3 regions of the Brevibacillus nigriterrae genome follow, and region 1 is predicted to be linked to each of the others. Evidence: riboswitches for the same ligand, from Rfam matches in the RefSeq annotation. Region 1 holds a riboswitch; each other region holds the start of a gene.

Region 1 (10,277 bases):
AAAACTCGAGCGGCAATTTTTACTTTAAACCAGCAGAAGAACAAGGTGGAACAACGAACGACGGCTTCATTCGAGTACGTCTTCCCTATCCACATCCAAACACGGGTGGTGATCTAGGCGTAAAGAATGAAATGATTGTAAGGGATGCCTTGCAAGCTGCCGATCAATACATCGATTTCAAAACATTTGATACTGACAAAAACGGTTTTATTTCCGCAAAGGAACTGCATGTGATGACGATTGTTGCAGGTTACGAAGCGGCTTACGATCCATCGAACACCCCGAATACGTGGGGACACAAGGGCAGTCTGAGCAAACCAGTCACTCTCGACAGCGTAACGCTTGGAAATGGAGATTATGATGGCGGCTACACCCAGTTTGGTGAAGTGCAAGGAGATAAAATGTATCAGGATGACCATATGGCAACCATCGGGATTATTGCCCATGAGTTAGGGCATGATCTGGGCTTGCCTGACTTGTATGATGGAGACGGCTCTTCATCTGGGCTTGGTATCCACAGTTTGATGGCATCAGGATCATGGGCGTATCTCACCGGTTATTCGGGTAGCATGCCAACCCATTTTGATCCGTGGTCCAAAATGATGCTGGGATTCGTTGAACCTGCTATCGCAACCTCAAGCGGTGAGTACACCCTTTTCTCAATTGGGACAAACAACTACAATATGATAAAAGTTCCTACCTCAGATCCTGACCAATACTTTTTAGTGGAAAACAGACAATTTGAAGGATATGATAGCAGTTTGCAAGATTATGTCAGCACCGGTGGAGTAGCGATTTGGCATATTGATGAAAATGTGCTTCGCAAGACTTGGTACTATAATAAAGTCAATAACGATGAAAAACATAAAGGTGTCGATCTGGAAGAGGCAAATGAATCGATTCTCGGATATAGTCAATTAGACAAAAGAGTGTATGGTGTCTTATACGATCATTATTTCAACTCAAGATTTCCAATATTCAGCCCTGCGACAAGACCAAGTAGTGACTTGTACAATAACACCAAAACCAATATTGCCATTAGTACCACAAATACAAGTGCCAGCAGAATGCAGGTTAAACTGGATCTGCCCAATTTGATGGAAGGTTTGGAGCTTTCACAGAATACCTTGACATTGCAGGTGGGAGAGACACAAACCGTTCAAGCTTTTGCAACTTACTCGGACAAAACGAAGGAAGATGTGACAAGTCAGGCGACATGGAGCAAAAATAGTAACCTGATTGACTTGAACAAAGGAACGATTACTGCCAAAAAACCGGGCAATGTTACAGTCAGCGTCTCCTATATGGGGAAAACTGTTACATTACCCGTTACGGTAAAAGCTCAAATAAAGACAGTGAGTAAAATTGAGCTCGACAAGAAGAGTGCCACGCTCAAAGGGAACGAAACGGTTTCCTTACAGGTAACTGCAACCTACAGCGACAAGACGACAGAGAATGTAACGGAGCAGGTTACATGGACAGTGAAAAACAGCAAAATTGCCAGTGTAGATAAAGGAGTTGTCACGGCTCTTGCACCAGGAACCACAACGATTACTGCCACGCTAGGAACGAAAAAAGCGATATTTACATTGAAGGTGGCAGACTCGAAAAAGCTTGTCAAGTTGCAGGCTGATCAAACCAGAGTCTCGTTAAAAATAGAAGAGCAGAAGCAAATCCTGGTTACTGCAACTTATGAAGATGGCTCCACTGCCGATGTCACTGACACAATTACTTGGACAACGTCCAACTCCCAAGTAGCTTCGGTAGAAAATGGTCTGATCGTAGCAAAAGCAAAAGGAACGACCACTATAACAGGAAAAAGTGGAACCAAGTTCGTGAGAGTGCAAGTAACGGTGACAAATGGGTGAAAGCCCACAAAAAAGCAGATTGCTTGTTGACGAATGTTCCAAATGAGTGGTAAGATACACAACAAATTCATATGTTTCCAAATGATTTCTCTTATCAAGAGAGGTGGAGGGACTGGCCCTTTGAAGCCTCGGCAACCTGTTTAGCAGGTGCCAATTCCAGCAGAGCGATTTGCTTTGAAAGATAAGAGAGGATGTCCGTTGATCTTACATGACACAAATCCTCTTCTTATGACTTTCAAGAAGGGGATTTTTCTTTTTTCTGGTTACAATTTCAGAAAACAGGGTTACCTGAGAGACTCGATAGAAAGTAGGTAAGATGAATGGCAAAACCAACCTTTACGGAACAACTTTCTCGCAAAATACTAATTCTCGATGGTGCAATGGGTACGATGCTTCAGCAAGCGAACCTGACAGAAGCGGATTTTGGCGGAGAAGAGCTGGAAGGCTGTAATGAGATTCTCAATCTGACTCGACCGGATGTCATTCGTTCCATCCATGAGAAGTATCTTGTGGCAGGTGCTGACATTATCGAGACCAATACGTTTGGAGCGACGAATGTGGTATTGGCTGAGTATGGTCAAGAGGCAAAGGATATTGAGTTAAATATCGCTGCAGCCAAGCTGGCCAAAGAAGCGGCAGATGCTTTCTCCACGGAGGAATGGCCCCGGTATGTAGCAGGCTCGATGGGTCCAACGACCAAAATGCTTTCACTAACTGGCGGCATTACCTTCGAGGAACTGGTAGAAGCATACTATCGCCAGACCAAGGGACTCATTTTGGGTGGAGCAGATGTATTGCTGTTAGAAACAGCTCAAGACACTTTGAATGTCAAAGCAGGTGGGATTGGTATTCGCAAGGCATTTGAAGAGCTCCAGGTTGAGCTTCCTGTCATGATCTCCGGCACGATTGAGCCGATGGGTACTACGTTGGCTGGTCAGAATATTGAGGCATTTTATATTTCTATTGAGCATCTCAAACCAGTTTCTGTCGGGTTGAACTGTGCAACAGGGCCAGAGTTTATGCGTGATCACATCCGTACGCTTTCCGATTTGGCCAACTGTCAGATCAGTTGCTATCCCAACGCAGGTCTGCCTGATGAGAATGGTCATTATCATGAGTCACCGCAAGCACTGGCAGCCAAACTCGCTGGATTTGCTGAGCAAGGGTGGTTGAATATTGCTGGGGGCTGTTGTGGTACGACACCTGAGCACGTTCAGGCAATGGCAGAGACTTTGAAAAACTACAAGCCACGTCAGGTGGAGCAAAAACAAATCAGTGCAGTTTCAGGGATTGATCCGGTCTATATTGAAGAGGACAACCGCCCCCTCCTGATTGGGGAGAGAACGAATGTCATCGGTTCGAAGAAATTTCGTGATTTGATTACCAGCGTCCAATATGAGGAAGCCTCTGATATTGCTCGTGCGCAGGTACGAAAAGGAGCGCAGGTGATCGATATTTGTCTTGCTGATCCAGACCGGGACGAGTACAACGACATGAAGCAGTTCTTGCAATATGTTTCGAAAAAGGTCAAAGCACCTTTGATGATCGACTCCACCGATCCGAAAGTTATGGAACTTGGATTAACCTATTCGCAAGGAAAAGCAATCCTGAACTCGATCAATCTGGAAGACGGTTTGGAACGATTCGAGCAGGTTGTTCCGTTGATTCATCAATACGGTGCGGCAGTAGTTGTGGGGACGATCGATGAAGAAGGAATGGCAGTTACTCGTGAACGCAAATTGGAAGTAGCCAAGCGATCCTTCGACTTGCTGGTGAATCAGTTTGGGGTGAAGCCACAAGATATTATTTTTGACCCACTGGTTTTCCCGGTAGGTACTGGTGATGAACAGTATATTGGATCAGCCCGAGAGACTGTAGAGGGTATCCGCCTGATCAAAGAAGCATTTCCAGCATGCAAAACAACCTTAGGTATATCCAATATCTCATTCGGGTTGCCAGCAGCAGGTCGTGAAGTGCTGAATTCGGTATTTTTGTACCATACGACTGTGGCTGGACTGGATTATGCCATCGTTAACTCGGAGAAATTGGAGCGGTATGCTTCGATCTCCGAGGACGAAAAAAAGCTTGCTGAAGCGCTGTTATTCGAAACAAATGATCAGACATTAGCTGAGTTCACTGAATTTTATCGCCAAAAGAAGGTTGTAGAGAAAAAAGAAGTCTCTACCCTTACGCTAGAAGAACGATTGGCTCAGTATGTCATCGATGGCTCGAAAGACGGATTAACGCAGGATTTGGAAGAAGCTCGCAAAAAGTATACTCCCTTGGAAATCATCAACGGTCCGCTGATGGCAGGTATGGAAGAGGTAGGGAGACTGTTCAACGGGAATCAATTGATTGTTGCAGAAGTTTTGCAGAGTGCTGAAGTCATGAAAGCGGCTGTCGCTTATCTGGAGCCGTTCATGGAAAAATCCGAGTCTGCTGCAAAAGGCAAGATAATCCTAGCTACCGTCAAAGGGGATGTCCATGATATCGGCAAAAACCTGGTAGAGATCATTCTTTCCAACAACGGGTATGAGATCGTCAATCTGGGTATCAAGGTTCCACCAGAACAACTGATTGAGGCATGCAGACGTGAAAATCCCGATGCCATCGGTCTGTCTGGCTTGCTAGTCAAGTCAGCCCAACAAATGGTGATCACGGCACAGGATTTGCGCACAGCAGGGATTGACGTTCCGATTCTAGTCGGCGGGGCAGCTTTGACTCGCAAGTTCACGAGCAACCGGATTGCTCCTGAGTACGAAGGTGTCGTCATGTATGCCAAAGATGCGATGGATGGTCTGGATCTCGCCAACAAATTGCAGAATCCTGATGAGCTGGAGCAAATACGCAAACATCAGGAAGAAGAGCGTCAGAAAGCTTCCAGTGGTATTTCCCGAGAAACGACGCAAACAACTGCTGAACCAAAGGTCGTGAGATCGGAGATTAACCGAAAAGCGACTCTGTTCACTGCACCGGATTATGAGCGACACGTGCTTCGGAACTATCCGATTAGCCATTTGCAGCCTTACCTGAACCTGCGGATGCTGTTAGGCAAGCACTTAGGCGTTCGGGGAAATGTTGAGAAGCTGCTGGAGAGTGGAGATAAAAAAGTATTGGAACTCTACGATGTTGTAGAGAATTTGTTAGCGGAAGCAAGAGAGCAGAATTTAATCGAAGCACACGGCATGTATCAGTTCTTCCCGGCACAGGCGGACGGAAACGATGTTGTGATTTACAACCCGGCCAATGCACAGGAGGAAATTCAACGGTTTAGCTTCCCTCGTCAGACACAAGCTCCGTACCTTTGTCTGGCGGACTTCCTCCGACCTGTCGAGAGCGGAGAAATGGATACAGTCGGCTTCCTGACTGTAACAGCAGGCAAAGGAATCAGAGAAAAATCCTCCGAGTGGAAAGACAAGGGAGATTATCTAAAATCTCATGTGCTGCAAGCTGTGGCACTGGAGCTTGCGGAAGCTTTTGCAGAACGCTTGCATCACGTGATGAGAGATGTCTGGGGCTTCCCCGATCCACAAGACATGACCATGCAGGATCGATTCGGTGCCAGATACCAAGGCATCCGGGTATCGTTCGGCTATCCTGCTTGTCCGAATCTGGAAGATCAGGAGAAGTTGTTTGCACTCCTTCGTCCCGAAGAAATTGGCGTACAGCTTACAGACGGCTTTATGATGGACCCCGAAGCGTCCGTTACAGCGATGGTGTTTGCCCATCCAGAAGCTCGCTATTTTAATGCTGTTTCAGCGACTGATTCCGAAGAGTAGACACTAGAAGGGGGAGCGAAGAGAAACCATGACAAAAAAAGAGAATTTACGTGACTACCTCAAGACAAACCTCCTGGTCGGAGACGGAGCAATGGCAACACAACTGTACCATCTGGGAGTTCCAGTAGGTGTCTGTTTTGAAGAACTTTGTTTAACCAATCCGGGGTTGGTACAGGAAGTGCACCGCTCCTATTACAAGGCAGGTGCTCGCTTGTTTGAAACAAATACGTTTGGAGCCAATCGAGACGCACTGTCCCGATACGGCTTGGAGAACAAAGTATCACGAATCAATCGTGCCGCAGTGGAAATTGCCAAGGAAATATTGCCCGATGATGCCTATCTGATTGGTAGTATCGGATCGATTACCGCTGGACGAGTCAGAAACCAGTCGATGAACGGGTATCGTGACCAGTTTGAAGAACAGGCTGTAGCTTTGCTGCATGCCGGAGTGGACGGAGTCATTCTGGAAACGTTTCTCGATCTGGAAGAATTGCTGCTTGGGGTGGAGATTGTCCGCTCCTTGACAGACCAACCGATTCTAGCCAATTTGGCTACACTCGAAGTTGGCAGAACGCGGGATGGCTATACGCTTACCGATGCGTTCTATCAGTTGCAAAAAGCGGGCGCAGATATCGTTGGTCTCAATTGTCGCATGGGCCCTGCCGAGATGCTTCGCTCATTGGAATCATCGATTATCCCTGAAGAAGTTTCAATTTCCGTTTTTGCCAATGCGGGACGCTTGGGGATGGCAGACGGGGAATATGCGTATAAATCATCTCCTGAATATTTCGGAGAGAGTGCACTTCGCTTGCGGGAACAGGGTGCTCGGCTCATCGGTGGCTGTTGTGGTACTACACCTGCCCATATCGAAGCCATCGCTGAGGCGCTTAGAGGACTGACACCGATCACCCGGGTGAATCCAAGTACGATTGAAGAAAGTAAACCAGCAAGCGTTTATCAAGTGTTGCCTCGTCAGGCGCCGAGTATTGTTGAACTGGTAGCAGAGCGTCCCACGATCATCGTGGAATACGATACGCCAAAGGATTTAGAAATTGGAGATTTTCTCAAAGGTTGTTGTGAACTGCATCATGCAGGGGTGGATGCTATCACCATGGCGGATAATTCACTCGCCAATGTGCGGATGAGCAATATGGCGCTTGGAGCTATTATGAAAAATGAATTCGGAATTGAGCCGCTTGTCCATATCGCTTGTCGAGATCGAAACCTGATCGGCCAGCAGTCACACCTGATGGGATTGCATGCACTAGGGATTGATCAGGTCCTGGTGATCACGGGAGACCCTTCCCGTTTTGGCGATTTGCCGGGAGCAAGCTCCGTATTTGATGTCACCTCATTTGACCTGATCCGAATGACCAAACAACTTAACGAAGGATTCTCTTTCTCGGGTCGTCCGTTGAAGCAGAAAGCACAGTTTATTGTAGGCGCCGCATTTAATCCGCATGTGCGAAACATCGATGCGGCTGTGCAACGCCTTGAGCGCAAAGTAGAGGCAGGGGCGGATTACATTATGACGCAGCCCGTCTACGATGCGGAAACCATTGAACTGATTTATGAAAAAACCAAACACATCCCGATTCCTATCTTCTTAGGGATCATGCCGTTAACCAGTTCTCGCAACGCTGAGTTTTTGCATAACGAAGTGCCGGGAATCAAATTGTCTGCCATGGCGCTGGAGCGAATGAAGCATGTGCAAGGAGAAGCAGCCAGAGAAGAAGGTGTCTTGATGGCGAAAGAATTGTTGGACGTAGCGACACGTTATTTTAATGGGATTTACTTGATTACCCCATTTCACTATCACCAGATGACAGTAGAGTTGACCCGGTACATTAAGCAAAAAACGGTTCCTTCCCGTGTCGTTTTGACAAGCTGATCGACAGGGTTAGCAATCTCGCATGTTTCGGGTACGAGCGGACAGGATGTTTGCATTAATCACAACAAAATAGGTAAATCCTCTAACACGGAAATAGCCCCTCCTTGAATACAATGCCAACGTATCAATCGAAAGGAGGGAATGCTCGTGTCAGGTGGAATCTTTAACGACGATTTCATTTTGATTTTGGTTCTGTTCATCCTCTTGGTTATTGTCGGTGCTGAGGATTAATTGAAGAAGACAATGGATGAAGAAAGAGCGCTGTGAATAGCGCTCTTTCTGCTTGTTCAACACATCATCGGAAATGTTGCTGCTGAGCGAGAAGTTCGGCTCTTCTCCTCCAAAAGTTTTATATTACAGTGTACTTTTGTGGAGAAGAAAACGCCCCTAGATAATAGCCTATTTTACAAACAGGTCCTTCCTTCGTTCCTTATTCCAGCAATCCGAGTTCTTGGTAAACCTTGATTGAAACGACACCATTTGTCGCCAACTTACGATCACGTTGAAACTTTTTAAGGGCCGCAGTTGTATTTGAGCGAAATTTGCCATCACAAATGCCTTTGAAGTATCCGGCACTTTTCAAACGGGATTGAATCAGTTGAACATCTCCGCCAACATCGCCCTCAGCTAAATCTCTTGGATTATGATTCGGGTCTCCTAATACATGCCCAAAAATCGTAACTTTGGATCCGAGTGGTATCAAATCAAATAATTCAATGACATCATTGTTGCGCATGCGGATACAACCATGACTCTTGTGCTGTCCAATCGAATCTGGTTTGTTCGTGCCGTGAATACCGTAAATTCCCCAAGGGACATTTAATCCTAACCAGCGCGGGCCAAAAGCTCGCCCCCAATCTTTTCCTTTGTATACAACTATGTATTCACCAACAGGTGTAGGAGTGGACGGATTACCGACAGCGACTGGAAAACTCTTTATTTTTTGCCCCTTTTTCCGAACAATTAATTGGTGCTGTAGAGGGTAAACCTCAATGGAAAAAATCCCCTGATTTACTACAATCGGCAATGTTGGATTGGCATAAGCAGGCTTGTAACCGATATTTTGAACAAAGATCAAAGTTAGAAAGAATATCACAACGGTTCGAAAGAGAAGAAGTCGTATATTTCGATTCATTAATTATCACTACTTTTTCTGAAAGTTATCTTATCCAAACATTATTTATGATGTGTCACCTACGCATATTTTATTATTGCCTGCTTGCAATTCAGGAATATAACGATTGAGAAAATGAAAAAAACCGGTCAATAACAGACCGGCTTAATCTGAAAGATATACTTTAAACAAATGCTTCACCAGTATTACCTCGATAATAGTGTATGTGTCCATCGTCAAATGTCGTTTGTCCACCGAATTCGTGGTAATGGTTTCCATTCGGTAAGGGGATAGGTCGCCCTGTCCAACCACGGAAACGATGCACATGCCCATCATTAAATGTAGTGGTGCCTTCATAGTAATGGACGTGCTGATTTTCAGGTCCTTGTGGAGGTCCTGTGATTCCGCGTACTATATGACGATGACGATCATTAACCGTCGTTGGCGTGTCATAACCATGCTTATGACCAGGAATACCGGAAAGCCTTACAAAGTTTATCGAATGACCGTGTTTTGCCTTCACCCAGAACCGCTCCTTTGCATGACTTCTTGCCTTATTACATGCGATTTTGAGGTGTTTTGAAACGGCCATTCATCTAATAAATCGAGTTATTCTTCGGTCCATTCGGTTCGTAACATGGAAAACATGATCAGATCTACAAATTCTCCTTTGGATTTTTCGTATTGTCTGAGTTTTCCCTCTTCAACGAATCGTAACTTTTTTATTAACCTGATCGAGTTGAGGTTCTCAGGTTCAACTTTTGCTTCCACTCTATTTAGACGGAGACTATCAAAGCCATAGGAAATGATAGCTTTAATTGCTTCAGAAGCATATCCATTCCCCCAATAGGGATACCCAAGGTCGTAGCCAATTTCTGCTCGTTCGTTTTCGAAATCAAGATAATTAAACCCACACGACCCGATGACCTCGTTTGAATGTCTCAAGAGAATTGTCCAACGGATTGCTTTATTTTCCGTGCAAAGCTTCTCGAATAATAAAATCATCTGTTGAGCCTGAGAAACATCTACAAATGAGTCGATGTTCATATGTTTCGAGACCATAGGATCAGACCAAAATTCAAATAAATAGGGAGCGTCATTGAGTTGCATCGGTCTTACTAATAATCGTTCAGTTGTAATTTGACTCATGGATAAAATCAGCCTCCCATGTAATTAGGTGAATTGGAATCTATGAACCTACCTGGCATAAATCAGTCCTTTCACCTAATAAATAGAGGCTAAACAAGCATAACCAGTATAGCAAAGTAATAGTTACAGAGACAAAGGAGTGTTACGACGCTTTTTGCATATGGATAGTACAATGATGAGCACACAACCAAGAAGACCTACACAGTCAAAAGGAAACTTTGCATTTGTTCGTACGAAATTGTTACGCAAGGATTATCCATAGCAAAAAACCAAAGCCAGCCGAAACGGGTAATCCGTATTTCGACTGGCATTTTTCATTACAGTTTATAAACTTCTTTTGCTTTTTGCTCCAGATAATTAACCAGATATGTTGCGTTCACAGACTCTCCAGTAATTTCTTGAACAAGCTCACCCGGAGATTTCATTTTGCCGTGACGATGAATTTTTTCTTTTAACCAGTCACGAACAGGAGCAAA
Region 2 (10,277 bases), on a different contig from region 1:
TTGAAGAAGAAGAACAACGAGTTGGCAGACTCAATCAATTGATTCCAGACCTGCAAGCATTTCAACAAGACGGTGCTCTGGATGGTCTGAGTGACCGAGAGCTTTCCTACTTACTGTCTGACCTCAATTTGGAACGTTTCGGATTACATAATTTTCGGGAACATCTTGAGCTTGCCTTGTACCATTTCCAGGATGAGTCTTCACGATCACTGTTGGAACAACTACACGGGATGACTCAAAATGACTACCTTACTGTCAAAGAATATATGACCCAGATCAGCAACCAACTTTCAGATGAAAAGTCCATTTCCATCGATGACCATGACGAGGGACACGCCATTCACGAGGTTGACCATTTCAAGGCTTCCTCCCCTGCATCAACTGCTTTACCGATTGTCACGAGTAAAAAAGGTCTGACAGTCGGGAGTCTTCGTTCGATTAGCAATTAATTAGGAGGCATATATGAACAAGCTACAAAAATATCCCGATTCCCCCCTTTCTCAGGAGGAATGGAGACAACTGGATCAAACCGTTATCGATATGGCGAAACGTCAACTGGTTGGGAGACGGTTTATCGATATTTACGGTCCTCTCGGAGAAGGAATTCAAACAATTACCAACGACATTTACGACGAGTCCACATTCGCCAACCTTAGCCTTCGTGGCGAGGCATTGGAGCTTTCAGAGCCCAGTCGTCGGGTAAGTCTGACCATTCCGATTCTGTACAAAGATTTTATGTTGTATTGGCGTGATGTTGCTCAAGCTCATACGCTTCAACTGCCGCTTGATATGAGTGCTGCTGCTAATGCGGCTACCGGCTGTGCTCTCATGGAAGACGACTTATTGTTTAACGGCTCAGATGAATTCGAGCATCCTGGACTGATGAATGTAAAAGGGCGATTAACGCTGATCAAAAGCGATTGGATGGAATCAGGCAAAGCATTCGCTGATGTGAATGAAGCACGGAACAAGTTATTGAAAATGGGACACAGCGGCCCTTACGCAATGGTGGTATCCCCGGAACTGTACTCTCTGCTCCACCGTGTTCATCAAGGAACGAATGTATTGGAGATCGAGCATATTCGCAATCTAATAACGGACGGCGTCTACCAATCCCCTGTCATTCGTGGAAATCGGGGAGTGATTGTCGCTACCGGTCGTCATAATTTTGACCTTGCAATTGCCGAAGACTTCGATACCACGTTCCTGGATGAAGAGCAGATGAATTATCTTTTCCGGGTGTATGAGTGTGTCGCTCTGCGAATTAAACGGCCGAGTGCTATCTGTACCATCGAGGAAGAAGAGTAGACAAAATACAAAAGGCTCCTTTTTGGGAGCCTTTTTCGCTGGATTAGTCGTTATACATTGTGCTCGCAAAGGTTTCGCCCGACAATCGGATCTCGATATCCGGATTTGCTCGCCTGAAATTAGGAATATTTTCTTCTAGGATAATCTCGGCTTTCGTAGGAACCTGCGGAGCCAATCGCTCGACAGATGAGGCAATAAAAGCTGTTCGTGCATCTGCGTCATACGGGCTGTCGTATTTGATCTTCTCTTCAGCAAAAATCAGAATCTGGCGGGCATCTTTTATGTTCGCTCTCTCCAGCACCTTGTCCCTGCTAGGCACTCCTTTGATAAAAAAGAAGTTCGACTTGTCATCAATAGGGATCTTCTCCACTTTATCATCGACCAGCACAACATCTCCCTCTAATCGATTGATAAACACGTTCGCCGTAATGTTGGCATACCGTGACCACCCGATGATCACTATGTGGTTTTTCCCTTTGTAATCCACACGACCTTCCACCCTTCTTTGCTTCAAGTCTACCAGCATATCCACTGCTTTTCCGATTACCATCAAATAAATAATTCCACCAAAAACAATCAAAAACATCGTCCAGAGTCTGCCAGGCGTGGTCGTCGGATAAAAATCTCCATAACCTGTTGTAGACAGGGTAACTAACGTGAAATATAACCCCTCTAACGGCGTTTTGAACTTTTCAGGTTCCAAATAATTGACAATGAACGAACTGGACGTAACCAAAAAAAACAGCGCCCAGCCAATCTCTGTCATTTTTATCTGAAGAATTCGATTAAAGATTCTTCGGAAGATTACGGGTGACAAGTTCCTTCCCTCCATTCTCGTCTGATTGTGTAAACAGTGCTTCTACCTGCTCATAGCACAGTAATAATTCTTTTTCTGAGACAAGCTTAACGACTCTATAATACTTTTGAATCATCACATCTTGTTCTGTATCGGAGTCTTGATCCCTTGTTACCTGTATTTCAAAGGTTCTACTCTTGCCCGGCAAACTTCCCTGCTTCTCAGTCATTCATCAAATTTCCGTCTATCACATAATACCAACAATTGGCTACTTGTTCTAGTAATTACACGCAGGTCTATTTCTACTTTTTGCCATTCAGTGGTATGATTGTCATAAAACAAATACGTCGTGCTGCAGGTGGGAACTGGTACACCGATTACCCTGTATGAGTTGCGGGCAGATGAAGAGATGATACACTCTGCATCCGGTTCGTTTCCGATCTTGTTCTCGGATAATATTGAGGAAACCTACGAGGTTCTCAAAAATCGCGGGGTAAAAGTCGACAAACTGGAAAAAGATAATAGAACTACCTACTTCTCCTTTACTGATGAAGATGGTAACAAGCTAGAAGTTTGTCATTGGGAATAGAGACTGGATGTACATTATGAAATTACATTAAATAGTTAGGATGAAATGGTATTGGCACTCGGAATTAGGAGAGAAGAATTGAATCGATGGAAAGAAGCGGTGACAAGAGAAGAAATTGCTTATCTGACGCATTATTGGCTTGATCCCCGTTTTCCGGATATAAAAACAGTAACCAAAGTGGGCTGCAATAATCTGGAGAAGCTGACCGAATGGTGCACCGCCAACGGGCTCAACCCCAAGTACATTCACAACCGCCCGCCATATCCCCATTTTGATCTGATTGGCCCTAAGCAAAAAGAAATTTTGATAAAGGAAAAGCTGTGGGATCAAATTGAGCGGTTTAATCTTTGATTTAGATAGGATCAAAGCCGCGGATCTTACTAAACTTATGGGCTGCAATATATATTAACAAATAGATTGGAAATGAATAAAACACATTCCACCGAAGATTAACATAAAATCCCAGCCAAATAAAAATCGGTTCCCCTATAAACGCACTTATTCCAGCAAACAGAAAAGCCTTCTTGATATAGGAATACTCTGGCTTGATTTGCAGGAAGAATGAGATAACGATCGGAAGAATACTGAAATCCCACGGGATATAAGAGGGAATCGTCGGTATAACTTTTCCCGTATAAAACCATAATCCATACGTTGTTCCGATAAAATCCAACCACGAAGATAAAAAAATCACAAATAAAATACAGGTGATCAAACGCCCTGTACTTTCCTTTTTTCTATATTTGATCCATATGATCCATGGGATGATTGTTAAGAACAAGGAAAGCCAGAAGTCCCAATGAAATAACGTGTTTTTCAACCAAAAATCCAAAAAGTCGTAGTGGCTTTTTGTCACATTTTCATAAAATTCCTTTACTTTATTGATTTTTTCGGGATCTTGAACAGTTTTCATCTGCATCTTGCTCCTTTAGACAAGAAATCACCGACTGAGGTTTATCAGCGGTGATTTTTTGTCGATTTTACCCCTCGTCACCTTCCGTAAATGCTGTTACATTAAACACTTGCGGACGTAAATCCGTAAATTTCACTTCTGAAGGATTCGGTACCACCTCATAGGTGAGGTTTGTTCCCGTTTGATTGCGGGCATGATACGTTTTTTCAATTTCTCGAAGTTCTTCTTGCAAGTCCTCTTCACTGTTTGCACTTACCGTTGTAAAAAACAGTTGTTCCATACCGTTTCATGCCCCCTTGTCTGATTCGAATTCTCCGATAGTTTCCCCATTTCTTTCCTTCTCATTCGGCTCACGAAACGCAAAAAAAGCGATTCTCCGCAGGAAAACCGCTCATTATCTACAATTGTTATGAAAGATTTATGCAATGCGGACTACTTTGTTGCGATCTGCAGCCGGCAAGAAAGACAGATCGACGTGCTGCTTCGCAAGTTCCAAACCAATGTCTTCAACAAGTAAAAGTACTTCTTCACGGAAGGGCAGGTTACAACTGCCACAATTCAATTCGCATAAACGTTTCAAGTATTTCAAACGCTCTGCTACTTTCTGCTCACGCAATAAATCATTCTGGAGATCACGTACATGGGAATGTCTAGCGTCTGCAGCCATGCTTATGTCATTGATATGAACGATCAATCGTCTTCCTTCTTCGGTAATAAAGCCAAGAGAGCAAAACTGACCATTGGACATTTCCAAACGGGTAACTACGACATTTTTGAACTCTTCTCCACTGCGAAGACGAAGAGTACCGATTTCGACGGCCCCGCCAATTTTCCGTTCATTACTCACGACAGTCTGCATGTCTGTGTAGCCATTGATTGCGTATCTCATGTTGTGAACCTCCTGCTGTCAAACGCTCACATTCACGTTAGTAATTGAAAGTAATTCTCATTCTCTGTCCTCTCTTAGGATATAACGAAAATGGTTCTCAGTCAATAATGAGAATCATTTTTAGTAGATTTTTTAACTAGGTTTTTACTGGATAAGAAAACCCCTCTTCCATTTACTTGGAAAAGGGGGCGAAATAGATAGGTTTGAGAATGACAATTTTAGCGATGATTGGTGAATAGCCCAAGCTTTGCAATCCGCTGGACAGCTTCCTGTAATCTGTCTTCGGTTGTTAAGAGAGCAGTCCGCACATATCCCTCACCTGTCGGCCCGAAGCCAACGCCAGGCGCTACTACTACATGTGCCTGCTCCAGCAAGAGGTCAGAGAATTCAACAGAGCCCATGCCATTCGGTACTGGCAGCCATGCGAAGAACGATCCTTGTGACGGTGTTGCCTTCCAACCGATCTCATCAAGGCCTCTGAATAGAGTATTTCGTCTGTTCTCATAAACGGAGACTAATTCCTTTACACAATCCTGAGAGTCTGTGAGAGCCCGTACAGAGGCCATCTGAACGGCACCGAACAAACTGACAAAATAATGGTCCTGAATCAGGTTGATTAATCGCACGAGTTCTTTGTTCCCTACCATTGCTCCCACACGCCAACCAGCCATGTTGTAGGTTTTGGACAGTGTATAAAACTCTACCCCGACTTCTTTTGCCCCCGGAACTTGCATGAAGCTGACTGGCTTTTTGCCGTCAAAGCTGATCGCTCCATAAGCAAAGTCATGACAAACGACGATTTCATTTTTGCGGGCAAACTGGACTGTCTCCTGATAAAACTCCATAGGGGCAGTGACAGCGGTCGGATTGTTCGGGTAGTTGAGAAACATCAGCTTCGCCTTCTCTACATCCTCCTTGGAGAGCCCTCCATAGTCAGGCAAGAATTGATTTTCTGCTCGAAGAGGCATCATCACCATCCGGCCACTTGCAATCGCAACTCCTGACCAGTAATCCGGGTACCCTGGATCGGGAACGAGAGCTACATCTCCGGGATTAAGCAGAACCTGGCAGATTTCCACCAGACCTGTTTTACTTCCAAAGAGGATCGCTACTTCTTCGTCCGGGTCCAGATCAACATCAAACTCTTGTTTATACCAGTGCGCAATCGCCTGCTTCAACTCCCTGCGTCCCTGGAAAGGCGGGTACTTGTGATGAAGCGGAATGGCAGCCTGTTGTTGTAACTCTTCTACGATATGGGGCGGTGTCGGCAAGTCCGGGTTCCCTTGCCCTAGGTTGATAATGTCATACCCTTTGGCCAGGTGTTGATTGACTTTTGCTACCAAAGTGGAAAAGAATTGCGTGGGCAATTGATTCATGATTGTGGCTGGTTGAATACGCATGTGCTTTTCTTTCCTTTCATATGAAAACTTAACAAAAAAACCCCCTGCTCGTAAAAGGAGGGGGTTCGTGGTCGATTCTGTCACGGCCTTATCTCCCAGGAAATCTCCTGCTGGAATTGGCACAGCTCTTTAGGTACCTGCAAATACAGGCATTCCAAGATCCGCTGCCGGGTTTCATCGGGCCAGTCCCTCCACCACTCTGGATAAGAAAGTTATCAAATTATTTTTAATACTAGCCACTTTGAGCTGTTCTTGTCAATGATTTTTGAAATTCCTTTTTACTTTGAATCAGACTGGACTTTGACTTTTGCTCCATCCTGCAAGAGCGTCTGACCTCTTACAACGATTTTGTCACCAGCAGCAATCCCTGACAGAATTTCAATCGTATCACTGGATTCCTTGCCGGAAGTTACCTCAACGAGCTTGGCAACCTCGCCATCTACTTTGTAGACGTATTTTTTGCCTTCCTGCTCAAATACAGCCTTGCGAGAGATAACCAGCGCTTGCTTCGTATTCTTCTCATCCATGAATTTGACCTTCACCACTATGTCAGGCTTCAATTCATTTCCTGGATTCGAGATAGAAATCTCCACCGGATACGCTTTTTGCGTCTGATCCATTACAGGGCTAACCGCAGTAACCGATGCCGTGATCGTTTTGTTCAATGCTTCTATCTCCACGTTTACATTGGAACCTACCTTCACTTTGCCGATTTCAGCTTCCGAAAGGTTCACTTTTACCTTCAATGGATCGGTTTTCACAATCGTAACGACTGCCATTGCGCCCCCTTGAGGTGCGGCCATCTCACCAACTGCTCCATTCACAGATGCTACGTAACCAGAGATAGGTGCAGTAACACTTGCGTTTGCTAGCTGTTCACGTGCGTTTTCCAAAGAGACTTTGGCTTGGGAGACAGATGCCTCGGATACGGTAACAACAGAGAATTGCTTCGCTGTATCATACGCTTTTTGCGCATTCGCATAAGCAGTCTGGGCATTTACCAATGCCAGTTTTGTCTGTTCAAATTGTTGTAATGAAATTGCTCCCTGCTGGAACAACAAATTCATCCGTTGTTCGTTGCGACGGGCATCTTCCAAAGCTTGTCCTGCTTGTGCGAGGCTGTTTTTGGCTTGCTCCACCCCTTGACCTGAGCTGCTTTGGCTTTGTTGCAGGTTGGCAAGTGCCAGTTTATAGCCCGCTTCTGCCTGCTGCACGGCATTCACCAGATCGGTTTGATCCAGTGTGAAGAGCACTTGTCCTTGTGTAACCATTTGTCCAAGAGTTACGTTAAACGATTTGATTTTTCCGCTTACCTTGGGTGAGATTTTCACTTCTTGGCTAGGTGCCAGCTTACCTGTAATGCCTGATTCAAGCTCAACGGTTCCCGTTGCTGCTGTTTCTATTTGTACGGGAGTAATTTTCTCTTCTGTCGTGGAAGGTGCATCCTTGGACGTACATCCTGTAACCAACAGCAAAGCGGACAAGACGACCGCAATTCCTAGCTTTGCTCGCTTCATACGTTCTCTCCTCCTAATCCCGTCTCAACCGGCTTCACTTTCTTCTGAAATCTACGTTTGGCCCATCCTCGCATCTTGTTCACCATGTCATCCATGAAGGTATAGACGACAGGAATCAGGACAAGGGTGATCACTGTCGAGAAGCTCAAACCAAATACTACAACGATCGCCATCGGTGCCTGTGATTCATTACCGGATCCTCCACCAAAAGCAAGCGGCAGGATCGCTAATATCGTTGCCAGTGTTGTCATCAGGATTGGTCGCAAGCGAATCGGTCCTGCTTGCAAGACGGCTTCGTTGCGAGGAACTCCTTTTTCACGAAGGTTGTTTACGTAGTCAATCAAGACAATCGCATTGTTCACGACAATACCAATCAACAGAATGTAACCGATCAATGCAGGAACGCTGAGTGCCTTTCCTGTTACCAAGAGACCAACCACAACCCCGATAAACGTAGGTGGAATGGAGAACATGATAACGAACGGGCTAAATAATGACTCAAACTGACTCGCCATAACCATGTAGACGAGCACGATGGACAAGACAATAGCCAGTCCCAAACTTCCGAACGATTCGGCCATGTCCTTGCTTTGACCCCCAATCTCGATGAAGTAGCCTTCCGGCAGATTCAAGGCATCCAGTTTAGGTTGCAAGTCTGACATAATCGAGTTCAAGTCTCTTTCAGCAATATCCCCCGTGATGCGAACCTGACGTGACTGATTGGTACGTGTAATCATGTTCGCTGTGTCTTCCAGTTCAATGGAAGCTACAGAAGAAAGTGCAATTTGACCGCCTGTTGGCGTCGTAATGCGCAGGTTTTTCAGGTAAGAGATATCCTCCTGGAAACTCTCTGGAAGCTTGAGTCGCACGTCGATCTCATCATCACCTGTACGGAAACGGCTGACGGTTGTTCCGTCAAAAGCTGTTCTCACACTCGTAACAATTTGTGAAGTAGAGAGACCGTACTGACTTGCTTTTTGTGGATCAACTTTTACCTGGAATTGCTTTACCTTATCTTCCAGTGAAGTCGTGATATTCCGTGTACCCTGAACGGTTTTCACTTCTTCAGCGATGATCGCGCTGATCTCTTCCAGTACACCCAAATCATCACCACGCAGGCTGATATCAATGGCAGAGCCAGCAGGGCCACCAGACTGGTCTGTTTCTTTCACTGTAATTTCTGCTCCCGGAATGGCAAGCTCTTTTCGCAACTCTTCGATGACTTGCTCAGTAGAACGGGTGCGTTTTTCTTTTTCACTCAGTGAGATTTCCAATTGCGCTTTGTTCCCCGACGATGATGCAATCAGGGCAGGGCCACCGCTACTACCGATGGATGAATACAACTGAGTCATCTCAGGAATTTTGGTCAGGTGTTTCTCCACTTCTGAGACCACTTTCTCCGTCTCGGCAAGCATTGTTCCACTTGGCAACTCGACAGAGACCGTGATTTTCCCTTGGTCCATTTTCGGGATAAACTCGGCACCAACCAGCGGTGTCAGCGCTAGCGCTCCGATAAACATGGCAATCGTTGCAGCAAACACCGTTTTCCGATGTGAAAGTGCCCAGCCGAGAATACGTCCGTACCCTTTGGCCAATTTGTTGAAGCCAATGTTGAACCAGATCATCGGATTTTTCCCTTTATACGAATGGGACTCATACGAATCATGTTCCGGCACTTTTTTCAACCAGCGAGAACTTAGCATTGGCACCAGTGACAGTGAGGCTAACAACGCTGCAATATGGGAATACACAACTGTCAGAGCCAATGGTCCAAACAACTCAGATGCAAGTCCTTCTACGAAAACGATTGGCAAGAATACTGCGATCTGTGCTAGTGCAGAAGCCATAACGGCCGTTCCAACTTCACTTGAACCGAGCTTGGCAGCCTCCATCATTCCTTTTCCTTCTTGGCGATGGCGATAAATGTTTTCCAGAATAACGACGGCAAAGTCAACGAGTGACCCGAGACCGAGCGTCAAACCGGACAATGAGATCAGGTTGATCGTCTGACCTGTGAAATACATCAAGCTAAAGGTCGCAACGATCGAGATCGGAATTACGACTGCTACTACAAGCATAGAACGGACACTGTTAAGGAACAGGAGCAAAACGACAATGGAGAGCAAACCACCGATCAAGGCGTGTTCTCCCACCGTGTAGATCGAATCCTTGATAAATGTCGACGTATCCATAATCATTGTCAGATTGGCGCCGGCAGGAAGCTCATTCTTTAACTCTTCCAACTCTTTTTTCACAGCATCAGCAACTTCGATGGTATTGCCACCTGATGCTTTGGTGACGGATAAGCCAACACTCGGCTCTCCGTTGATATACGTTTTCTGGGTTACATCTTTAAACGTATCTGAGACGGTTGCGATATTTTTCAGTGGGATGGTCGCATTGCCGACACGGACTGGTGTTTCTCCGATCGTTTCGACGTTTTCGAATTCGCCATCCACACGAATGCTTACCTTCTGGTCACCCTCACGTACCGCACCTGCTGTACCGGAGAGATTGGTGCTCATCATAGCCTGTTGAACCTGATCGATGGTAATGCCATATGAAGCGATTTTTGCCGGGTCCAGTTCAACATCGATGATCCGGTCTTTTCCCCCGTTGATCCCAACTGAAGCGACCCCTTCGATTCTCTCCAGTCTCGGTTTGATCAGATTCTCAGCAATTGACTTCAGTTTTTCTACGTCCTTGTCACCGCTCAATGTCATCGTCATGACTGGCATGGAGTTCGGGTCAAGCTTTAGGATTCTTGGTGCCCCTGCCTCATCAGGGAGCAATCCACGAACTAAGTCAACCTTATCACGCATGTTCAGCGTGGCTTGATCCATATCGACGCCCCAGTTGAACTGG
Region 3 (10,277 bases), on a different contig from region 1:
GATGAGTTATGCTATGAATGTCAAAAATTTTTTCAACAAAACGGGGTCAACATTGCTAGATGCGGTAAAAAAGTTTAAAAACAAAAACTTTATGGAAGCTATTGTAGCAGGATGCGCTTTAGTAGCTGCTGCTGACGGGCAAATCAGTTCAGAAGAAAAACAAAAAATGTCTGGGTACATAGGCAGAAGTGAAGAATTAAAAGTTTTTGATATGAATGAGGTTATTACTTCATTTAATAAGTTTGTTGGCAACTTTGAGTTTGACCACGGTGTAGGAAAAGCTGAAGCTCTTAAGGTAATTGGCAAGTTCAAGGATAATTCCGAGGTAGCCCGTGTAATCGTAAGTGTTTGTTGCGCGATCGGGGCAGCAGACGGAGATTTTGATAGTAAGGAAAAAGAGGTAGTCCGAGATATCTGCCGCACATTAAATTTAAACCCAGCTGATTTTCAACTATAAAAATGAATCCCCCACTTCATATGAGTGGGGGATTTCTTCCATAATTATTAGGAAAATCTACTATTTAGTTGTCATGATCCTCTCATCTCTCTCATAGATTGAAATATCTGCAATCTGACTAGAGAAGGAGAGAATTCCGTGAGACAAATCGTCGATCCGCTTGCCACTCTGTTCTCATCGCAAACCATGGCCCACCTGGAGCAAATGAACATGCCTTATCTGGGGTTTCACATGCTCCGTAATTGTCTAACACAGAAGCTGCTTGGCGACAGTGAAGGTCCGATTCTCTACTGGTTGGGAAAAGATATCGGGTCCCAGATTTCACTCCAATCTGCCCACGATCTGATCCTGCCCTTTATCCGGCTTGGGCTTGGCAAATTGGATTTGCTGGAAGAGCGAGAGCAATTGTATCGTTATTCCCTGACGCACTCTGTCTTCACACATATGGAACAGGAGCGGTTAGAACGCTCTTTACTGCTTGAATGTGGCATCATCGCAGGAGCAATCTCTCACTGGCTCCAAAAGGAAGCCAATGCCCAACTGGAGCTACTGACGTCTGACAAATCCAAACATTTTGATGTTCATATTATCATATCTGTTGGTGACGTATTGTTCACGAACCAGCGATTGTAACATTCCTTTTCGCAAAAAACGGGGCAACAATCCGTCCCATGCGAGTAAACTCAACCAAAAAACCGTCATGGCCAAACTTGGAATCGATAGTATGGAACTCCACCGGAATTTGGTGCTTGCCGATACAGCCTGCCATCTCTTCCTGATGTTCAATCGGATAGAGCAAATCATTTGTAATTCCGATCATCAGTACACGGGCGGCAATTCTGGACAAGGCCTGCTCAATCCCGCCTCGGCCTCTCCCGATATCATGCGAGTCCATCGCCCGCAAAAGACAGAGATAGCTGTTGGCGTCGAACCGGTCAACAAGTTTTTCTCCCTGATACCGGAGATAGCTTTCTATCTGATAGGTGATATCCGCTGAAGATGCCCCTGTTTCCTGTTGATAACTTCGCCCAAAGCGCTCTTCAAACAACTCGGCCGTGCGATAGGTAATCATTCCGAGCATGCGGGCAACCGCCAGTCCTCTGGTAGGCCCTGCACCAGGGTAATAATCTCCCCGATTCCATTCCGGGTCGTTTTTGATCGCTTGGCGTCCGACATCATTGTAAGCAATACTGATCGCAGACAAACGGGAACAGGTGGCAATCGGCACGACCAACTCCATCATCTCTGGATATTCGACGGCCCATTCGTATACCTGCATACCTCCCATCGATCCGCCTATTACCGCATACAATTTGGCTATTCCCAGTGCATCAATCAGGCGGCGCTGAGCGTGTACCATATCCCGGATCGTCACAACCGGGAAGCGTGAACCATATGGTTGATTCGTATCAGGATCGAGACTTGCCGGTCCTGTAGAGCCATAACAACCTCCCAGAACATTGCTGCACACGACGAAATATTCATTTGTATCGATTGGCATACCGGGCCCGATCAGCCCTTCCCACCAACCAGGACGCTTCTCATCACCTACAGCATACACATCGCCCGTCAGTGCATGGCAAACAAGGATGGCATTCTCCCGTTCAGGATCATAGACACCATATGTTTTGTAACCGATATCTACCTGTTTGAGCACTTCTCCCGATTCCAACTGCAAGTCACCAATTCCTATTTTTTGCAAAGTTATCCCCCCTGACCCGGATGGTACGATTCACACCAAAACGGTATTGACCGTTTTGGTGCCCGCAAGCGGTCGTATCCACTTTTATGATAAACGTCGAGACGTTTTTCACATCCGAAAAAATAAAAAACCCCTCTTCTGCGAAGAGAAGAGGGGGTGTATGTTCCGGTTGGCCAGATACCCGCTCTTATCTTCCAAACGCCATGAATCATGCGCCTGCTGGATTTAGCACCTCTCCGCCGAAGCGGGGTTGCCGGGTTTCATCGGGCCAGTCCCTCCACCACTCTTGATAAGAGTTTTTCAATTGTTTTCATCATACGATTGGGAGGGCTTACCTGTCAATGTAGAAAATAGAGCGGATGTTATACGCCGTGTACTACTGCCTGCTCTGCCACATCCAACCCGAAAGCCGTATGCAGGGTTGTAACAGCAAGGTTGGTATAGGCTGCTGGAATTACACACGAAATTTTGATATCGGAAGTAGAAACCATTTTAATGGAAATTTGTTGTTCGGCCAGTTGACGGAACATCTCGGCAGCAACCCCTGGATTGGTCACCATGCCCGCTCCAACGATCGAAACCTTTGTCAGTTCTTCCTCGTGATCTACACTCTCAAAACCCAGTTCGGTGCGGTTTTGTTCCAACACTTGCAATGTTTTCGCCAGGTCCCCGGAGGCAACTGTAAAGGAAATGTTCGTTACCTTTGCTTCATAGGAGCTTTGGATAATAATATCGACGTTTACCTGTGCAGACGCAAGCGTATTGAACAGCCGGGAAAGTGTGCCTACTTGTGCTGGCATTCCTACCACGGTAATTTTTGCTACATCCTCATCATGTGCTACCCCGCTGATTACTCTTCCTGTTTCCATTGAAGACCCCTCCTCCACATACGTTCCATCTTCTTTTGTAAAGCTTGAGCGAACCACTAGACACACGCTGTACTTCTTGGCAGTCTCCACTGAACGAGGGTGCAGTACCCCTGCCCCAAGATTCGCAAGCTCGAGCATTTCGTCGTAAGAAATCCGGTCCAGTTTTTGCGCAGAAGGCACAACCCGTGGATCAGCGGTAAATACACCTGATACATCCGTAAAGATTTCACATTTATCTGCCTCAAGACTTGCGGCAAGCGCCACTGCGGTCGTATCGGAACCTCCACGACCAAGTGTTGTAATTTCACCATCTGGAGTGAACCCCTGGAATCCGGCAACGATGATGATTTTGCCTTCAGCCAATTCTTTTTTGAGACGTGTATGCTCGATATCCTGAATTCTTGCTCTCGAATGGTAGCTTTCCGTGGTGATTCCTGCTTGCCAGCCCGTGAGCGATACAGCCTCATAGCCCTTAGTTTGTAGTGTCATGGCAAGTAGCGCAATCGATACCTGTTCACCTGTTGAGAGCAGCATATCCATTTCACGCTCAGAAGGCTGCGCAGTAATTTGTTTGGCCATATCAACCAGTACATCCGTTGATTTGCCCATGGCGGAAACGACAACTACCACATCGTTTCCTTGTTCTTTGGTCTCTATGATTCGGTCAGCGACACGCTGCATTCTCTCGATTGTACCTACTGAAGTACCGCCGTATTTCTGAACGATTAATCCCACCTGGTTCCTCTCCCTTATCGTTATCGTTAACCACCCAACTCTGGGGGTCCCCGTACGTTTTAGTAACTCCTAGTAAAGTGTGCAAATCATCATGTATTTATAGCAAAAAAGGCAACGACGAGGATTGACCTGTCGCTGCCCTGATCTTGGACATACCAGTTCCTCCTTCCCTTGGACACGTCGGAGAAAGACTACGTCGAATAAACGCAGTTCTTTCATCCTCGGTGAGATAGCTCTCCATCGCAATATTGGATGTATATGGCGATGACAGTCCTGTGCTTGTTCAACACAGACCCAGCACAGCAGACTTCGGGTAGTCTGTTGCACTTCGGCGAATTCCCCTTTCCCTTGCCCTTCACAGATGCCCGCATCTCGGGGGGTACTCTTGGTTTTCGCGCCTCTACCTCACTCCAATAAAGGGAAGTGAGGTTTCATATTCAATTAGAACGGATTATAGCATGTGATGGCTTGGAAGTTCAATTACTTTTCGCTTTCCAACTTGCGAAGGGTTGAAATGATTTCACGAGCCAGCTTATCGCCGATGCCGAGCTGACGGAAATCTTCCACGCTCGCTTCCCGCATTTTGGCAAACGACCCAAAGTGTTTGAACAGCATTTTGCGCCGCTTTTCACCGATGCCGGGAATATCGTCCAACTGGGAACTAAGCATTGTCTTCCCTCTAGACTGGCGGTGAAACGTAATGGCAAAGCGGTGCACCTCGTCCTGAATCCGTTGCAGGAGATAGAACTCATAGCTGTCTCGCTTCAGCTCGACTGGCTCGGGAGGATCACCAAACAGCAGTTGTGCCGTTTTATGCTTGTCGTCCTTGGCTAATCCACACACGGGAATAAATAACCCCAGCTCATTTTCCAAAATATCCATGGCAGCAGAGATTTGCCCCTTTCCTCCGTCGATGACAACCAGATCGGGGAGCGGTTGATTTTCTTTTAGCAATCTCGTATACCGCCTGCGGATCACTTCACGCATGGAGCCGTAATCATCAGGGCCATCCACGCTTTTGATCTTGAACTTGCGGTACTCCTTCTTATCAGGTTTCCCATCAGTGAATACTACCATGGCGGATACTGGCTCTGTCCCTTGAATGTTGGAGTTATCGAAAGCTTCAATTCGATGCGGCACACCGATTCCCAATGCATGCCCCAGATTGTGAACAGCCTGAATGGTCCGAGCTTCATCTTTGGACATCAGGGCGAATTTCTCTTGCAAGGCGATACGGGCGTTTTCGATTGCCATCAAGACGAGTTCATGTTTTTTGCCTCGTTTCGGAGTTGCCACCTTCACATGCAGCCATTCCGAGAGAAGCTCCGGCTCACTTTGTTCCGGAAGCAATATTTCTTTCGGCAGTGCCTGCTGTTTTTCGTAATAAAACTGGGCAGCGAACGACATGAAGTCCTCGGTCTCATCTCCGTAATACGGAAACATCGACGTCTCTCGTTGGATCATTTTGCCTTTGCGCATATAGAAAACCTGTATACACATCCAGCCCTTTTCCACCGCAAACCCGATAATGTCCCGATCAACGGTATCCGTGAAGGTTACCTTCTGCTTCTCCATAACGGCTTCGATGTTGCGAATCTGGTCACGTAGCTCCTTGGCCCGTTCAAACTCCATCTCTTCTGCGGCCTGCATCATTTTCTCTGTCAGTTGCGTCTTCATCGCTTCGTGCCCGCCGTCAAGAAACTTGCAGATCCCATCAACGATACGCTCGTTTTCTTGGCTTTCCACTTCATAGACGCAAGGTGCCAGACATTGATTAAGATGGTAGTACAGGCAAACCTGCTTCGGCATGGTCTGGCATTTGCGCAGCGGATAGAGACGATCCAGGAGCTTCTTCACCTCTTGGGCTGCCCCCGCATTGGCATACGGCCCAAAATACTTCGCCTTGTCCTTGAGAACCTTGCGAGTAATTTCCAGCCGAGGGTGGGTCTCATTGGTGATTTTGATATATGGGTACGTTTTGTCATCCTTTAGCAGGATATTGTATCTGGGATTGTATTGCTTGATCAGATTGCATTCCAGAATCAAGGCTTCAATCGCAGATGATACAACGATATATTCAAAGTCGGTTATCTCGCTAACCAACAATTGTGTCTTACCGTCATGACTTCCAGTGAAATAGGATCTCACCCGGTTTTTGAGTACTTTGGCTTTACCGACGTAGATGATTTCACCCGTCGCATTTTTCATGAGATAACAGCCAGGTTTGTCCGGGAGAACAGCCAGTTTATCTTTAATTGTCTTCACCCGTTGTCCTCCTCTCAACGATTTACAACCATACATATAGTAGCACAAATGTTCTTCTTCTAGAATACCCACGCAGAAAGAGGGACGAACTGAATCCAGATTTAAGAATATTCAATATATGGTAAAATATACAAAAAACGATACAAGGGAGGGCTTTTTATCAAACGGGCACTCATGCTTTTCTTGTTGCCACTTTTGATGATAATGGTTTATCCAACAACTGCATCAGCATGTATCTGCAAGACTCCAGAAAATCCCCTCAAAGAGTCAACTGCTGCGTTTTCTGGAACAGTTCTCGCTGTGAAAGATTGGAAACAACTGAGGAATCGCTATGAGGTTACGATTGAAGTGAATCAAGTATGGAAAGGCACTCTCGACAACGAAGTAACGGTGTGGACTGATGATTATTCTATGTATTGTGGTCAACGGTTTACGATTGGCTCAAGCTATATCATCTATGGAAGATATACAGGTCAAGAAGGAGCATACCAAACCAATAACTGCACAACTTTGGAAATGCCACAGGCACTCCTGCACTTAATTATCCTGAATAGTAAAACATGGGGAGCCCTTTTGCTCATGGCAATATCGGTCGCTTATTACGTAAAAATGACCTGGAAAAAATAATAAGCAGCATAGCCCGAAAGCTAGCTGCTTGTATGTAGAAATTTGATTATCTTACAGGTGTTTGTTCAACGTAGACATCAACGCTTCTTTTGGTTGGAAGCCCACGATTTTATCAACCGGCTGACCTTCTTTGAACACCAAAAGCGTAGGGATAGACATAACGCCAAAGCGTCCAGCAGAATCAGGATTATCGTCAACGTTTACTTTTACAATTTTCAACTGAGAACCGATTTCTCCATCGATTTGCTCAAGGACAGGAGCGATCATTTTGCAAGGACCACACCAAGGTGCCCAGAAATCAACGAGAACTGTACCACCTTGCTCTACTTCTTGAGCAAAGGATTGATCGGATACATTTACAATTGCCATGATAAAAAGCCTCCCTCATATTCACTTAAACTTATTTCAGGTTAAAGTATACCATCCTGCTTCTGAATTGACCATGACATCAGACACTTTCACAACATATCCCTATTTTGCCCCAATGGCCTGCAGGCAATCCATTACCTTGCTAATAGACCAGCAAGTTCGCTGCTTCTAGCCCAATAAACATTTACCTTACGACTCTTGCGGTTGATTCGTTCTACATAAAGATCGATGCCGTCTTTTGGGAAAATGGCAATGTCCTCTGTAGAGGTTTCAATAAGAATATGCTTGCCTCTGGTAATATCGGCAGCAGAGGCTTTTTGGATAAAAATATCCTCATTAAAACTGGAGAGAATCTCGCTTTGCTGGATATCTGCGTACTTTGTTTGATTCCCTTCCAGCGATAGTGCCACAGATTGCACTTCCTCGATTTTCAATTCTTTATGCTTGGCCACTTTCTTCGCCATCCAGATCAGCGCAAAGCTTGGAAGAGAGAAAGCTACTACCAGGATCATCCCAATACTATGCGAAAGCCAGTTTACCATTGTATCTGACATGAGAAATCACACCTTTGTCTACTATAGATATATTATTTAATCACCGTAATAATAGGATAAAACTATAAAATGATTTTTTCAAATGAAAATTATATGAAAAGAGCGCATCCCGAAAGATACGCTCCTCAAATTATGCTATTATGCTACATTGGGTTGGACGAGCTTTTCTGCTTTCATCCGTTTTGCCAGTCGTTGTCTTGCCCGTTTGGTATACCACATATAGGTTCCTGTCACCATGAGCAAGGTAGGTATCAGTCCACCGATGAAGTAAATGATTTTTGTGAAAATACCACCGAACAATCCGGTATGTAACGGAAACAACCATGTCTGATAGGTTAATCCAGCATCGGTTACTGCATCTTGTTTTGCAATGATCTTTCCACTGTACTGATCAAGCCAAAGCTGTACATTGCCCGCTCCCGCAGGATCATACCCATGAGTCATGCGAATATCAACTGCTCCCTCTGGCTTCCCTTCTTCCGGTTTTGCTGGCATTCTGATTTGCATGAACTTGCCATCTGGCACACTTTGCTGCGCATTTGCGATAAGCTGATCAATTGCCAGTTTGCCACTATCTAACGGCTTCGAGATGAGAAGATCTTTCGCTGGAGAAGTATTTGGCTTCGCACCGAACAAGGCAAAAATCGGTTCATCAAACACAAACAACGCACCTGTTAATGATACAACGAGTAAAAAAGGAACAGAGATAATTCCAAAAACTTTATGATAGTCATAATGAAGTGCATAGCGATTTTTACTATTACGAATAATAAAGCCCTTCGTCCACTTCGCCAAACCTGGCCACCAGAGATAGATCCCTGAAACGGTAATAAACGTAATCACAAAACCAATGATACCAACAATTTCTGCACCGCTGAAATCTTTCAACAGTAAGTATCTGTGCAACTGTAATACCCAACTAAAAAATGATTCGCTTCCTCTTTCTCCTAACACCTTCCCAGTCCCAGGATCTACATAAACATACTTGGTTTCTTTCCCATCCTTTGCTCGGAAGTAGTACACTCCGTAAGCATCTCGAAAATCGGGACCATAGATTCGATCAATCGTTCTTTTCTCATGTCCAGCCTTGACAGCCTCCAATGCTTGCTCAATGGAAACTACCTTGCCTGGCGTAACCTGGAATAGTTCGGGGTGAGTTGCCCTAGTAATTTCCCCTTCAAAAACTAGAATACTGCCTGTCAAACCAATAAGAACGATAAATACACCTGCCACCAAACTCAGCCAGAGATGGAGCTTTTGAATCCCCTTTCGAAACATGAATTTGTTCATCCCACTTTCTCTTTTTATATTGATAATGATTTTCATTATTATTTATAAATGAAAATGATAATCACTGTCAATACGTTGACAAAACAAAAAACCGGGAATAAAATATTTATCCCCGGCATACTTATTCAGATTATATATTTATGCTAATACTTTTTTGAACTCTTCTGTTAAAAGTGGCACTACTTCAAACAGGTCGCCCACAATTCCATAGTCAGCTACCTGGAAGATAGGAGCTTCTGGGTCTTTGTTGATGGCAACAATTACTTTGGAGTTGGACATACCCGCCAAGTGCTGGATTGCTCCAGAGATTCCGCAAGCGATGTACAAATCTGGTGTTACTACTTTTCCTGTTTGACCGATTTGCAGGGCATAGTCGCAGAAATCAGCATCGCAAGCACCACGAGATGCACCTACTGCTGCACCCAATACGTCAGCCAATTCTTCTAGTGGCTTGAAGCCATCTTTGCTTTTTACTCCACGTCCGCCTGAAACAATAACCTTTGCCTCAGAAAGATCCACTTTACCTGAAGTTTTGCGAACGATTTCTTTGATGATCGTACGAAGGTCTTTGATATCAGCGTTGAATGCAACGGCTTCTGCTGTTTTGGAAGTATCCGCTTCATTCACTGGAATGTTGTTTGGACGAATCGTTACGAAGATTTTGCCATCTGTGAAGTTGCGTTTTTGGAACGCTTTACCCGCATAGATCGGACGAGTAAATGTTCCGCCCGCTTCTACACTTGTCACATCGGATACAAGTCCTAGACCAAGACGAGCTGCTACACGAGGTGCGAGGTCACGTCCGATTGCTGTATGTCCCAAGATGATGCCATCTGGATTTACTTCATTAACTACTTGAGCAAGAGCTTGTGTGAAGCCGTCTGGCGTATATTGAGCCAAGGCATCGTTTGCTACCACATATACTTTGGATGCTCCATGAGAAGCGAGTGCGGAAACATAAGCATCTCCACCAGGTCCAAACACAGTAGCTACTACTTCTCCACCATCGGCAATAGTTTTGGCAGCTGCAAGAGCCTCAAAAGATACGTTACGAAGTTGACCGTCACGTGCTTCTGCAAGTACGAGTACTTTTTTCATGTGGAATCCCCTCTCTCCCCTAGATCACTTTTGCTTCATTACGAAGAAGTTGAACTAATTCTGACACTTGGCTGGATGTGTCACCGGACAGTACGCGACCAGCTTGTTTTTTCGGCGGCAAGTATTGGTCTACGATTGCTGTTTTTGCTTTCACATCATCAAGAGATAAACCAAGATCATCAGCGGAGAAGCGATCCAACGGTTTCTTCTTCGCTTTCATAATACCTGGCAGAGAAGGATAACGTGGTTCATTCAAGCCTTGTTGAGCTGTAATGAGTACTGGAAGAGAAGTTTCAACTACTTCCAAATCC

Evidence for each region. A riboswitch is a leader RNA that binds a small molecule or an ion and turns the genes downstream of it on or off. The one in region 1 is predicted to bind S-adenosylmethionine.
Region 2: linked by a shared signal. The riboswitch ahead of ACPW7N_RS23555 (pyridoxal phosphate-dependent aminotransferase) and the one ahead of metH (methionine synthase) in region 1 are both predicted to bind S-adenosylmethionine.
Region 3: linked by a shared signal. The riboswitch ahead of metX (homoserine O-acetyltransferase MetX) and the one ahead of metH (methionine synthase) in region 1 are both predicted to bind S-adenosylmethionine.

The regions. Positions count from the first base shown of each region.
Region 1 is NZ_JBNCMT010000006.1:27,109-37,385, reverse strand. Features, by position in the region: gene ACPW7N_RS06060 (M6 family metalloprotease domain-containing protein) at 1-1,868, shown strand, start outside; SAM riboswitch class I at 1,957-2,056, shown strand; gene metH (methionine synthase) at 2,189-5,647, shown strand; gene ACPW7N_RS06050 (bifunctional homocysteine S-methyltransferase/methylenetetrahydrofolate reductase) at 5,676-7,538, shown strand; gene ACPW7N_RS06045 (YjcZ family sporulation protein) at 7,680-7,769, shown strand; gene ACPW7N_RS06040 (L,D-transpeptidase family protein) at 7,969-8,673, opposite strand; gene ACPW7N_RS06035 (YmaF family protein) at 8,837-9,175, opposite strand; gene ACPW7N_RS06030 (GNAT family N-acetyltransferase) at 9,262-9,801, opposite strand; gene ACPW7N_RS06025 (carboxypeptidase M32) at 10,119-10,277, opposite strand, start outside.
Region 2 is NZ_JBNCMT010000043.1:15,343-25,619, forward strand. Features, by position in the region: gene ACPW7N_RS23510 (IMEF encapsulin system ferritin-like cargo protein) at 1-449, shown strand, start outside; gene ACPW7N_RS23515 (family 1 encapsulin nanocompartment shell protein) at 463-1,308, shown strand; gene ACPW7N_RS23520 (ion channel) at 1,352-2,125, opposite strand; gene ACPW7N_RS23525 (hypothetical protein) at 2,094-2,333, opposite strand; gene ACPW7N_RS23530 (VOC family protein) at 2,463-2,693, shown strand; gene ACPW7N_RS23535 (hypothetical protein) at 2,745-3,044, shown strand; gene ACPW7N_RS23540 (CBO0543 family protein) at 3,046-3,606, opposite strand; gene ACPW7N_RS23545 (hypothetical protein) at 3,674-3,886, opposite strand; gene ACPW7N_RS23550 (hypothetical protein) at 4,025-4,495, opposite strand; gene ACPW7N_RS23555 (pyridoxal phosphate-dependent aminotransferase) at 4,714-5,895, opposite strand; SAM riboswitch class I at 5,981-6,105, opposite strand; gene ACPW7N_RS23560 (efflux RND transporter periplasmic adaptor subunit) at 6,174-7,412, opposite strand; gene ACPW7N_RS23565 (efflux RND transporter permease subunit) at 7,409-10,277, opposite strand, start outside.
Region 3 is NZ_JBNCMT010000015.1:106,899-117,175, reverse strand. Features, by position in the region: gene ACPW7N_RS13055 (tellurite resistance TerB family protein) at 2-457, shown strand; gene ACPW7N_RS13050 (DUF2507 domain-containing protein) at 596-1,090, shown strand; gene metX (homoserine O-acetyltransferase MetX) at 1,071-2,159, opposite strand; SAM riboswitch class I at 2,344-2,455, opposite strand; gene ACPW7N_RS13040 (aspartate kinase) at 2,522-3,763, opposite strand; lysine riboswitch at 3,986-4,174, opposite strand; gene uvrC (excinuclease ABC subunit UvrC) at 4,244-6,064, opposite strand; gene ACPW7N_RS13030 (hypothetical protein) at 6,203-6,655, shown strand; gene trxA (thioredoxin) at 6,707-7,024, opposite strand; gene ACPW7N_RS13020 (YfmQ family protein) at 7,159-7,578, opposite strand; gene ACPW7N_RS13015 (PepSY-associated TM helix domain-containing protein) at 7,717-8,868, opposite strand; gene ACPW7N_RS13010 (electron transfer flavoprotein subunit alpha/FixB family protein) at 9,007-9,966, opposite strand; gene ACPW7N_RS13005 (electron transfer flavoprotein subunit beta/FixA family protein) at 9,986-10,277, opposite strand, start outside.